Linked DNA regions of Rhodopirellula bahusiensis. Each later gene encodes a partner of the first gene's protein in a complex. Links are inferred from orthologs where the notes say so. Each region holds a gene or a part of one and is shown in the gene's direction. Other genes may lie near its edges.

Region 1 (4,312 bases):
GACCAATTCGCTGACACCGCCGCACAAGACAACTTGTTCGCCGAACAAGTCGGTTTCGGTTTCTTCCGCGAAAGTGGTTTCGATGACACCACCGCGAGTTCCGCCGATGCCCTTGGCGTATGCCAAACCGATTTGCTTGGTGGTTTCCGAAGCACCTTCGCCCAGTGCGATCAACGCAGGAACGCCGCCGCCCTTTTCGTACTCGCTGCGGACCAAGTGGCCGGGGCCCTTGGGAGCGACCAGCAGAGTGTCGATGCCCTTGGGAGGATCGATTTGACCGAAGTGAATGTTGAAACCGTGCGAGCACATCAACACGTTGCCTTCGGACAGGTTGTCACGAATCGAATCGCGATAGATGTCGCCTTGAACTTCATCGGGAAGCAGCACGTTGATGACATCGGCTGCCTTGGTGGCTTCCGCGATCGACATGGGTTCGAACCCGTGCGAGACGGCCAAGTCGTAGTTTGCACTGCCGGGACGTTGGCCGATGATGACCTCGCAACCGCTATCACGCAGGTTTTGAGCTTGGGCGTGTCCTTGCGAACCGTAACCCAAGATCGCGACCTTCTTGCCTTTCAGGTGGGACAGGTCGGCGTCGTTTTCGTAGTAAATGGTGGCTGCCATCAAAAGTCACTCAGGGTGTGTGGGGAAAGATGATTTGGAAGGGATCGGTATCGAATCGGTGTTAGGCTTGGACGGTTTCGGCAGCGGGCTCGCTCGAGGTGACTTGCGAACCACTGCGAACCATCGCGATGCGGCCCGTGCGGACCAGTTCGACGATGCCATAGCGATCGATTCGTTCGATGAATGCCTGGACCTTGTTGGCTCGGCCGCTGATTTCGATCATCACTTCCCCTTCGCCGACATCGACGATTTGACCGCGGAAGATATCGACCAATTCGCGAATTTCGCTGCGGACGCCACCTGCGGGAGCCGTGACTTTGACCAACAGGAGGTCGCGTTCGACGTAATCGTTGGAGCTGATATCCAGCACACGCACGACCGTGACGATTTTCTCGAGTTGTTTGCGGACTTGGTCGAGGACTTGGTCGTCGCCGACAACGACAAACGTCATTCGCGATAGAGATGCGTCTTCGGTTTCACCGACAGCCAACGAATCAATGTTGTAGCCGCGGGAAGCGAGCATTCCGGAAATGTGTGCAAGCACTCCGGGCACGTTTTGGACGAGCGCCGAGAGCAAATGACGTTGGTTGGGACTGGCCATGGATGTGCCTGTGAGTCGCCATGTGAGAGCAAAAAAGATCGCCAATCGCGTCGAAGACGCGACAAATACAAGGGAAGGGTCGCGATCAAGAGCGACGCATGATAATTTTGGAGGTTGACGCTGCCAAGGGCTTCGGGCCAAACGCTGCAAACTCGCTGCTTGATCAGCCGTGACAGAGCGGTTCCAGCCTTCGAAAGTTCGCTGTCACTTCGCCGCGGAACACGAATCCGCAGGAAACAGCTCGTCTTTCGAACCTGCTGCTCCCGTTTTTGTCCCTCTTTCACCCACTTTCAGCCCTTTCTGATCCTGAGCGACCCGCCGCATGAGCTTTCGCATCGATTTGCCGGTCTATCGAGGCCCAATCGATCTGCTGCTGTACTTGGTTCGCCGCCAGGAATTGTCGCTGACGGAGATGTCGCTCGCCAAAGTGGTCGACCAATATGTCGCTCACCTGGACGTGCTTCAGGAGCTCGATTTGGGCGAAGTGGGCGATTTCCTGGAACTGGCCGCCACCTTGGTGGAAATGAAAAGCCAGGCGGTCCTGCCCAAAATCGAGGATGAATCCGCAGAAGAAGCCGTCGAGGACACCCACGAATCGCTGGTCGAACGACTGCTACAGTACAAAGAAATTCGCGATGCGGCGGCGGTGCTGGACGAAATGTCCGCTCGCTGGCAAACCCGATTTGAACGCGTCGCCGACGACCTCCCGACCCGTCGCAACGATCCAGCCGACCAACCGATCGTCGAGCTTGAAATCTGGGACTTGGTCAGCGCCTTCGGACGGATCATGCGTGAATCCGCTGGGCCGCCGGCCACCGAAGTCATCTACGACGACACCCCCATCCACGTATACATGCAAAAGATCCACATAGAACTGGCGGCTCAGCCCCGCGTTCCGCTGGTCGACTTGGTGCCCGCCGGGCAACACAAATCGGCCTACATCGGTTGGTTCCTCGCCATGCTGGAATTGACCCGGCACCACGGCGCAGCGGTCGACCAAAACGACCAAGGTGAAATCGAAGTCGTGAGGACCGAACGTTACTCAGACAATTTGAACGTCAACGAAGTCGACAACTACGGCACCGACTCGATCGACAACAGCAACATGCCGATCCGGATGCGTTGATGGTCGATAACATTCCGCTTCTCTCGCATGTCCACAACGGACTGACGATCGAGGGCTACTCGCGCGCCGCGGTGCAAACCTGCTGGCGAGTCAACGAACTCAAGCTGCTCTTCGATGTCGGGGTCCAGCCCTGGGACTTCATGGGCACGCCGACCATGTTCATCTCGCACGCGCACCTGGATCACATCGCTGCCCTTCCCGCGTACGTGTCCCGCCGCCGAATGATGAAGATGGATCCGCCGATCATCTACCTGCCCGATTCAGCGGTCGACATGGCGTGGAAGATGTTGCAAACCTTCCGCAGCCTCGATCGTGGCGCGATGCCGTGTGAGTTGATCGGATTGCTGGATGGCGACGAAACCAAGATCGGTCGTGAGTACGTTGTGAAATCCATGAACGTGCATCACACGATCGATGCACTCGGGTTCATCGTCTACCAACGTCGACACAAACTCAAACCCGAGTACCTGGACCTGCCCGGCGAAAAAATTCGCGACCTGAAGATGGCCGGCACCGAAATCACGACCGAGCAACGCGTGCCCGTGTTCGCTTACACCGGCGACACATCACCCAAGGGATTGGACAACAATCCCGAGTTCTATGAGTCCAAGATTCTGATCAGTGAACTCACGTTTGCTGCGCCCGAACATCGCCGATCGAAAATCCATAAGCATGGTCACATGCACGTGGATGACTATCGCGAACGAGCGGACAACTTCAAGAACGAATTGATCATCGGGTCTCACGCCAGCACGCGTTACACCGACGTCCAAATCCGACGCTTTGTCAAAAAAGCATTGCCCGGCATGCTGGACGACCGGTTGAAACTTTGGATCTAACATGACGTGCATTCCTCCCGGCGGCTGGCCGCAACCACAGTCGCTGTATGTGCACGTTCCGTTCTGTCGTCATCGTTGCGGTTACTGCAACTTCAGCGTGATCGCCGGTCGCGACGAGCTACAAGATCAATACATTGATGCCGTCGAGCGAGAACTCAAAGGCATCGACAACTCCTCGCGAGAGTTGCCGCTGCAAACAATCTTCTTGGGCGGTGGCACGCCAACGCGATTGTCAGCCACACATCTGCAACGACTGCATCGAGCGATCGCGGAGGCGTTCCCAATAGCCGAAGATGCTGAGATCACCGCGGAAGCCAACCCCGAAGACATCTCGCCCGAGTGCTTGGATGCTTTGCAAGCCATCGGCGTCAATCGGATCAGCCTCGGCGTTCAGTCGTTCAACGCCGAAAAATTGCGATGCCTCGAACGCGGCCATGACGAATCCATCGCACTCGATGCGATCGAAGCCGCTCACCAACGAGTCGGCAATGTCTCGATCGATCTGATCTTTGGTGCCCCGAACGAAACTCTCGCGACTTGGCAAAATGATTTGTCGATCGCCGCAGCCTCCTCGATCTCGCATGTCTCCACCTATGCCCTGACATTCGAAAAAGGCACCTCCTTCTGGTCACGGCGTTCACGCGGTGATTTGGCGGAAACGGATGAGACGCTCGAGTTGCAAATGTACGAAGCCGCTCAACAACAATTCTCAAGCGACGGTTGGCAGCAGTACGAGATCAGCAGCTTCGCCCGAGAATCCTTCCGATGCCAACACAACCTGGCCTACTGGGCAGGACGTGGCTGGCACGCCGTTGGTCCTGGAGCCGCACGCTTCGTCGACGGTCGACGCGAAGTCAATCATCGAAGCACGACAACGTATCTGAAACGCATGCTGGCCGGCGGACGTGCAACCGACGAAACCGAGACCATCACATTGGAACAGTACGCTCGTGAACTGGCCGCCTTCGGAGTCCGCCAGCTCGACGGGATCGAGCTTTCCATGGTTCGTGACCGCACTTCAATCAACCTGGAAACCTTGCTTGCCCAAACGCTGACCAAACTTCAATCGATGGAACTGGTCACGCACCAGAATCACCACCTGCAACTCACCCGTCGCGGCAT
Region 2 (5,662 bases), on another replicon or contig:
ATTGTTGCGTCAATCCTTTCCTCGATCAGAAAGCTGGCTTCGAAGTTGCTCCATCGTAGCGTTTGGGAAAAGAAGAAACCACAGTTTTGCAGTCTCTTCCCGCTTCACTCCATCGTTCCTGCAACGTGATGGGGCTGGTTCCCAAGTGGCTGATGAGACGGGAAATTACCGGGTTTGGTTCACCCCTGCCTGTCCATTTTGCCTTTCCACTTCAATTCTTCCGACAGATTTCACAGCATGATCGATCTGCAGATTGCTTGGATGCTTCTCGAGACACTGTTGCCAACCGAGATTGCTGTTCCGGCCGCGAACGTCGTTGGAGCATTGACTGGTGACGCAATCACTACGGCGGTTGGCGTCGATCCGTTCTCGTCTTTGACCTCCTCACTCGACGTCGGTTTTGCTCAGGCCGAAGCCATCTCGACGGAGGAGACCGACGGTGGTTTCTGGGCCAGCGTCAGCGACGCCTTGGTGTGGACTCGCGACACCGTTCGAGACGTGATGATGCCGGTGGGAGTCGTTGCACTAGGGATATCGTTGATTCTCGCATGCACCTTGGCTTGGTTGTTGAATCTGGTCGCACTGCCGGGAAATTGGTTGGCGATCGCGCTGATGGCACTGTACGCGTGGTTGGGTCCCGAAACTGGACGCTGGCAGCTCGGGCTGGTGTCGTTGGCGATCGCTTTTTTGCTGGGGTTGGTCGGCGAGTTGGTCGAGTTTTTGGCGGGGGCGATGGGGGCCAGCCGGGCGGGAGCCAGCCGACGAGCCACGTTGATGGCGATTGTCGGTTCGATCATTGGGGCCATCGTCGGAGGGATCGTGGGCCTGCCCATTCCCGTCGTCGGGCCGGTATTGGCGGCGATTTTGTTCGGAGGTTTGGGGGCGACGGCGGGAGCCATGTACGCGGAATGGAACGACGGCAAGACTTGGCGAGACAGCTGGCGGATTGGGCAAGCTGCGTTTTGGGGGCGAACGACCGGAACGGTGGGCAAAATGGTCGCCGGGCTGTTGGTTTTGGTTGTCTGCGTGATTGGGGTGCTTTTTTGATGGCCAGGATTGTGAGCCGTTTCACGTGATCGAACTAGGATTTCGACGGCATTTTGGCTAGTCTTGAACCGTCGAAACCACGTTTCACCCGTCCGTCGTTCAAATTTTCTTTCGCTCCCGGCAACACAATCATTCATGCTCAAAGCACTCGAGCTGGCCGGTTTCAAGAGCTTCGCTGATCGCACGCGGTTTGATTTCCCCGATGGCATCACGGTTGTCGTGGGGCCAAACGGTTCCGGGAAGTCGAACATTGTCGATGCGATGAAATGGGTCTTGGGCAGTCAAAGTGCCAAGAGTCTTCGCGGGAAGGACATGTCGGATGTGATCTTCAAAGGGTCACAAACTCGCGGTCCCGCGGGCGCCGCGGAGGCGACGATCATCTTCGACAACACCGGTGGTCAGATGCCGGTGGATGCTCCCGAGGTCCACGTGACTCGGCGAGTTTATCGAAGCGGCGAAGGCGAGTACCTGATCAACCAACAGGCCGTCCGTCTGAAGGACGTCAAAGCTCTGATCCGCGGAACGGGCATTGGGATCGATGCTTACAGTTTGATCGAGCAGGGCAAAGTCGATCGAATGTTGCAAGCCAACGCGAAAGATCGACGGGCCATCTTTGAAGAAGCCGCGGGGATCAGTCGTTTCAAAGCCAAGAAGGTGGAAGCCGAGCGGCGACTGGAACGCGTGCAAACGAACCTGACGCGTTTGGGTGACATCGTTGACGAAGTCGCCACGCGATTGAAAACGCTGAAGAGCCAAGCCGGGAAAGCAGAACGCTATCGCCAAGCCAGTGACCGATTGAAGGAACTTCGGACGGTCGTCGCTTGGACCGATTGGATGACTCTGTCGTCTGAACTGAACGAAGCCACTTCGCAACTGGAAACTGCTCAACGACAACACGGCGAAGCGGACGCTCTACGTGAATCGTTGGAAGAGCAACGGCAAGCTGCCGAGATGCAATTGCAAACGATCGCCGAAGCAGCTCGCGAAGCGGAACAAAGCCGCAGCGAGTTGTCCGGCGAGATCGCTCGCATCGGTGGTCGTCGCGAATCGGATCAGACGACTTTGGTCGAGCAACGGCGCACGTTGATCGGTCACTATCGGCGATTGCGAGCGATGCGAACCGAAGCTGGATCGGCCGTCGCTGATTTGCGAAAGACAATCGCGGCGTTGGAAGTCGCTGAGTCCGAGTTGGCGGAAGTCCAGCAGAAGAAAGAATCGATCGCCACCAAACGCGATGCGGAACAGGCGACCGTTCATCGGATCGAAACGACTCGTGATGATTTGCAACGTGATCACTTGGCTGCGGTGCGCCGGGTTGCCGAGCACGAAGCCAACCGAGGGCGGGTGGCTCAACAAATGCGAGAGGCTACGCGGGCTCTCGAGGAGATCGCACGAAATTTGGTGACGGCCGACGAAGGGTTGAAGACTGCTCAGCACGACCACGACCAAGTCGCTCGCAATGTTTCGGAGCTGGAAAAACGAATCACCGAAGCGCAACGCGAAGTCGAAATCGCGGACGCGAAAGTTTGCGAGACTCGCCGAGTGCTGGAGCGACGCCGCGAAGAAATTGGATCACTGAAGATTCGGTTGCAGGGGATCACCGAGCGGGCTCGCGTGCTGGAAGAGCTTCAGCAAAAACAAGAAGGTGTCAGCGGCGGCGTTCGCGAAGTGCTGCGGATGAGCAACGCTCAACTGAAAAAAGATCTGGTCGGAATCGTCGCGGATTGTTTCGTGGTCGATCGGCAAGTCGCTCCGCTGATCGATGCGGCACTTGGGCCTCGCAGCCAATACGTCATCGTCCGCGGTGGCTCAGTCAGCGATGCGATCAGTCGCGGTGAGATCAAGATTGGCACGCGAGTCGGGATCATCCGACTGGATGAGCTGCCCAACCGACGGCCCGGTGACAAGATCCGTTTGGACGGTTTGGCCGGCGTGATTGGTCGCGCTGACAAAATGATTGATTGCGAGGTCGAACTGGAACCGCTGGTTCGTCACCTGCTCGGCAACACTTGGTTGGTCGACACGTTGGCCACCGCGATCGGATTGCGAAAGCTGTCTTCGGCCGGTTTGCGTTTCGTGACCGCGTCGGGTGACTTGCTGGACAACGATGGATCCAGTGTGGTGGGGCCTCCCGGTGGTGAAACCGGTTTGGTCAGCCGTCGTAGTGAGCTGGCGGCGGCAAAGTCCGAGATGCAGCACTACAGCTATCAAATTGCCGAAGCCGAAAAAGAAGTTGGCCGTCTGACGGGAGTCGTCGATAGCGAAGCCGCGGAGCTTGGTCGTCATGAACAGGCCATGCGGAACTGGATCACGGAACACGCGGCTGCCGAAGCGAAATTGCATCACGTCGCCGAGCGTTTGTCCGCTCGTCAGGCAACCGTCGACGAACTGAAACGATCTTCGGCGTCGCACACTGAGTTGCTCGCGACGGCTGAGCAGCAAGACGGTGAGCTGGCCCGTTCGATCCAGGATGGCAAGCAAGAAATTGAGACGCTGGAAACTCAGCGAAGCGAAGTCGATCAACAATTGACGGTGGCTTCGGAGCAGCTTCGCGAGGTGCAATCCGAAGCGATGAGCATCTCGGTTGAGGCGGCTCGCAGCGAACAGCGAGTCGAATCGTTGACCATCGCCGCCGATGTGGCTCGTCGCGATCAAAGTCAGCGGGAAGCGGCCAACCAAGAAGTTCGCGACGCGATGACTCGAACGCGAGAACGGATCACCGAGATCGAAACGAGAATCTTGGACGCGGACAATCGGTTGGCGGAATTGATGATCGCGATGGAAGCGGCTGATTCAAAACTCCAGATTCTGGCAGCCGAAGCCAACCAGGAACGCGAAGCAACACGCCGCGTCCAATCCGAATCGCAAGCGGCTATCAAAGCCGTTGCCAAAGCGACCGAAACCGTCGCGACAATCAGTTCGGCTCGCGATGCTGCGGAACTTAAGCAAGCCACGCTGGCGGATCGGATCGCCGAGGATTACCAGATCGACCTCCGAAACGACGAGCCTCCTGAAGAATTGGCCGAAATCGAAGACCGGTCTTCGGTCGATCAAGAGATCAGCCAGCTTCGGGGCCAGGTGCAAAATGTTGGCTCGGTCAACATGGAAGCTTTGGAGGAACTCAACGAGCTTCAGGTTCGCTACGACGAACTGCACGGTCAGTATCAAGACTTGACCGCTGCGAAAGACTCGCTTCAGCGCGTGATCGCTCGCATCAACGCGGATTCGCGGCGGTTGTTCTTGGACACGCTCGAAGCCATCCGAATCAACTTCCAAAAGCTGTATCGAAAATCGTTTGGCGGTGGTCACGCCGATTTGATATTGGAAGAGTCCGACGATCCGTTGGAAGCCGGTGTCGAGATCGTTGCCACGCCGCCTGGAAAGCCAAGTTTCAGCAACTCGTTGTTGTCGGGTGGTGAAAAAGCGTTGACGGCGGTTGCGTTGTTGATGTCGATCTTCCAGTATCGCCCCAGCCCGTTCTGCGTGCTGGACGAAGTGGACGCCCCGTTTGACGAAGCCAACATCGGCCGATTCGTGACCGTGTTGACGGAGTTCTTGGATCAGTCCAAGTTCATTGTTGTGACGCACAGCAAAAAAACGATGACCGCGGCGACAACGTTGTACGGTGTCACGATGCAAGAGTCCGGGGTCAGCAAACAAGTCTCGATCCGGTTTGAAGATGTCAGCGAAGACGGACAAATCAACGCCGCGTAAACGAGACTTTCTGCTTGCGATGGGTGCATTGCCCGGCAAACTGCCGCTGCATCTTCGCGTGCACCGGCCTCGCTGGGCACGTTCGCGGTCCAAGATTGGAAACGTCCCCGGCGATTTGTCGAGCGATGTTTCGACGAAAAAAAAGGACGCCGTCCCCAGTCACATTCGCGTGATCCAGTACGACGGACGGACGCACCGGAACGAAGTGGTCGACTCGATCGAAAGTGTTGACACCGCCGATCCAAATGTGGTGACCTGGATCGATCTGCACGGCATCCGTGACATGGAAGTGCTTCGCTCGCTTGGGCAACGATTCGGTTTGCACCCGTTGGCTTTGGAAGACGTGGTCCAAATGGATCAGCATGCCAAGCTGGAACGCTATGGCGAGACATTGTTCTTCATCGCCCGCATGCCGGTCGGCGACGATGGTTTCCGAACCGAACAAGTCAGCATGTTCCTGGTCGGCAACACCGTCATCACAATCCAAGAACACGTCGGCGATTGCCTCGATCCTGTCCGCGACCGAATCTCCCGGGCGAGGGGACGCATCCGAGACCGCGGGGCAGACTATTTGGTTTATGCGATCATCGACGCAATCATTGACGGCTATTTTCCGGTCATCGAACGCTACGAGCGTCATCTGTCCGAAATGGCTGAGTTGTTGCAGGACAAAGACAACGACAACTTGCCAATGCATCTGCACCACATCCGTGCGGATCTTCTGTCGATTCGCAAAACGGTCCAGCAACACCGTGACGCACTTCGGCTTTTGTTGAGGGAAGGTGAAAGCATTCTCGGTGACGACACCCGTTTGTATCTTCGCGATTGCCAGGACCACATTGGGCAGTTGATGGAAGCCGCGGACACCGACCGCGAGACCTGCGGCGAATTACGGGAGTTG

The links. The genes of interacting proteins can lie anywhere in the genome.
Region 2: the proteins of CEE69_RS25630 (region 1) and smc are in contact, whole or in part, in a crystal structure (PDB 3ZGX), measured with the Bacillus subtilis proteins. The link is inferred for Rhodopirellula bahusiensis from one-to-one orthologs.

Annotation. Positions count from the first base shown.
Region 1 is NZ_NIZW01000026.1:30,426-34,737, reverse strand. Bases 717-3,449 are described here. They hold CEE69_RS25630 (segregation and condensation protein A), read left to right. Parts: upstream 717-1,547; coding sequence 1,548-2,351; downstream 2,352-3,449. Other genes in these bases: hemW (radical SAM family heme chaperone HemW), read left to right, coding at 3,192-3,449; CEE69_RS25625 (MBL fold metallo-hydrolase), read left to right, coding at 2,351-3,190; ilvN (acetolactate synthase small subunit), read right to left, coding at 717-1,225. Outside these bases: ilvC (ketol-acid reductoisomerase), read right to left, coding at 1-624; more of ilvN, read right to left, coding at 686-716; more of hemW, read left to right, coding at 3,450-4,312. UniProt on the Bacillus subtilis protein: Participates in chromosomal partition during cell division. May act via the formation of a condensin-like complex containing Smc and ScpB that pull DNA away from mid-cell into both cell halves.
Region 2 is NZ_NIZW01000042.1:23,542-29,203, reverse strand. Bases 879-4,961 are described here. They hold smc (chromosome segregation protein SMC), read left to right. Parts: upstream 879-1,182; coding sequence 1,183-4,761; downstream 4,762-4,961. Other genes in these bases: corA (magnesium/cobalt transporter CorA), read left to right, coding at 4,781-4,961; CEE69_RS30035 (DUF456 domain-containing protein), read left to right, coding at 879-1,047. Also shown: CEE69_RS30040 (HNH endonuclease), read right to left, coding at 1-2; more of CEE69_RS30035, read left to right, coding at 238-878; more of corA, read left to right, coding at 4,962-5,662. UniProt on the Bacillus subtilis protein: Required for chromosome condensation and partitioning.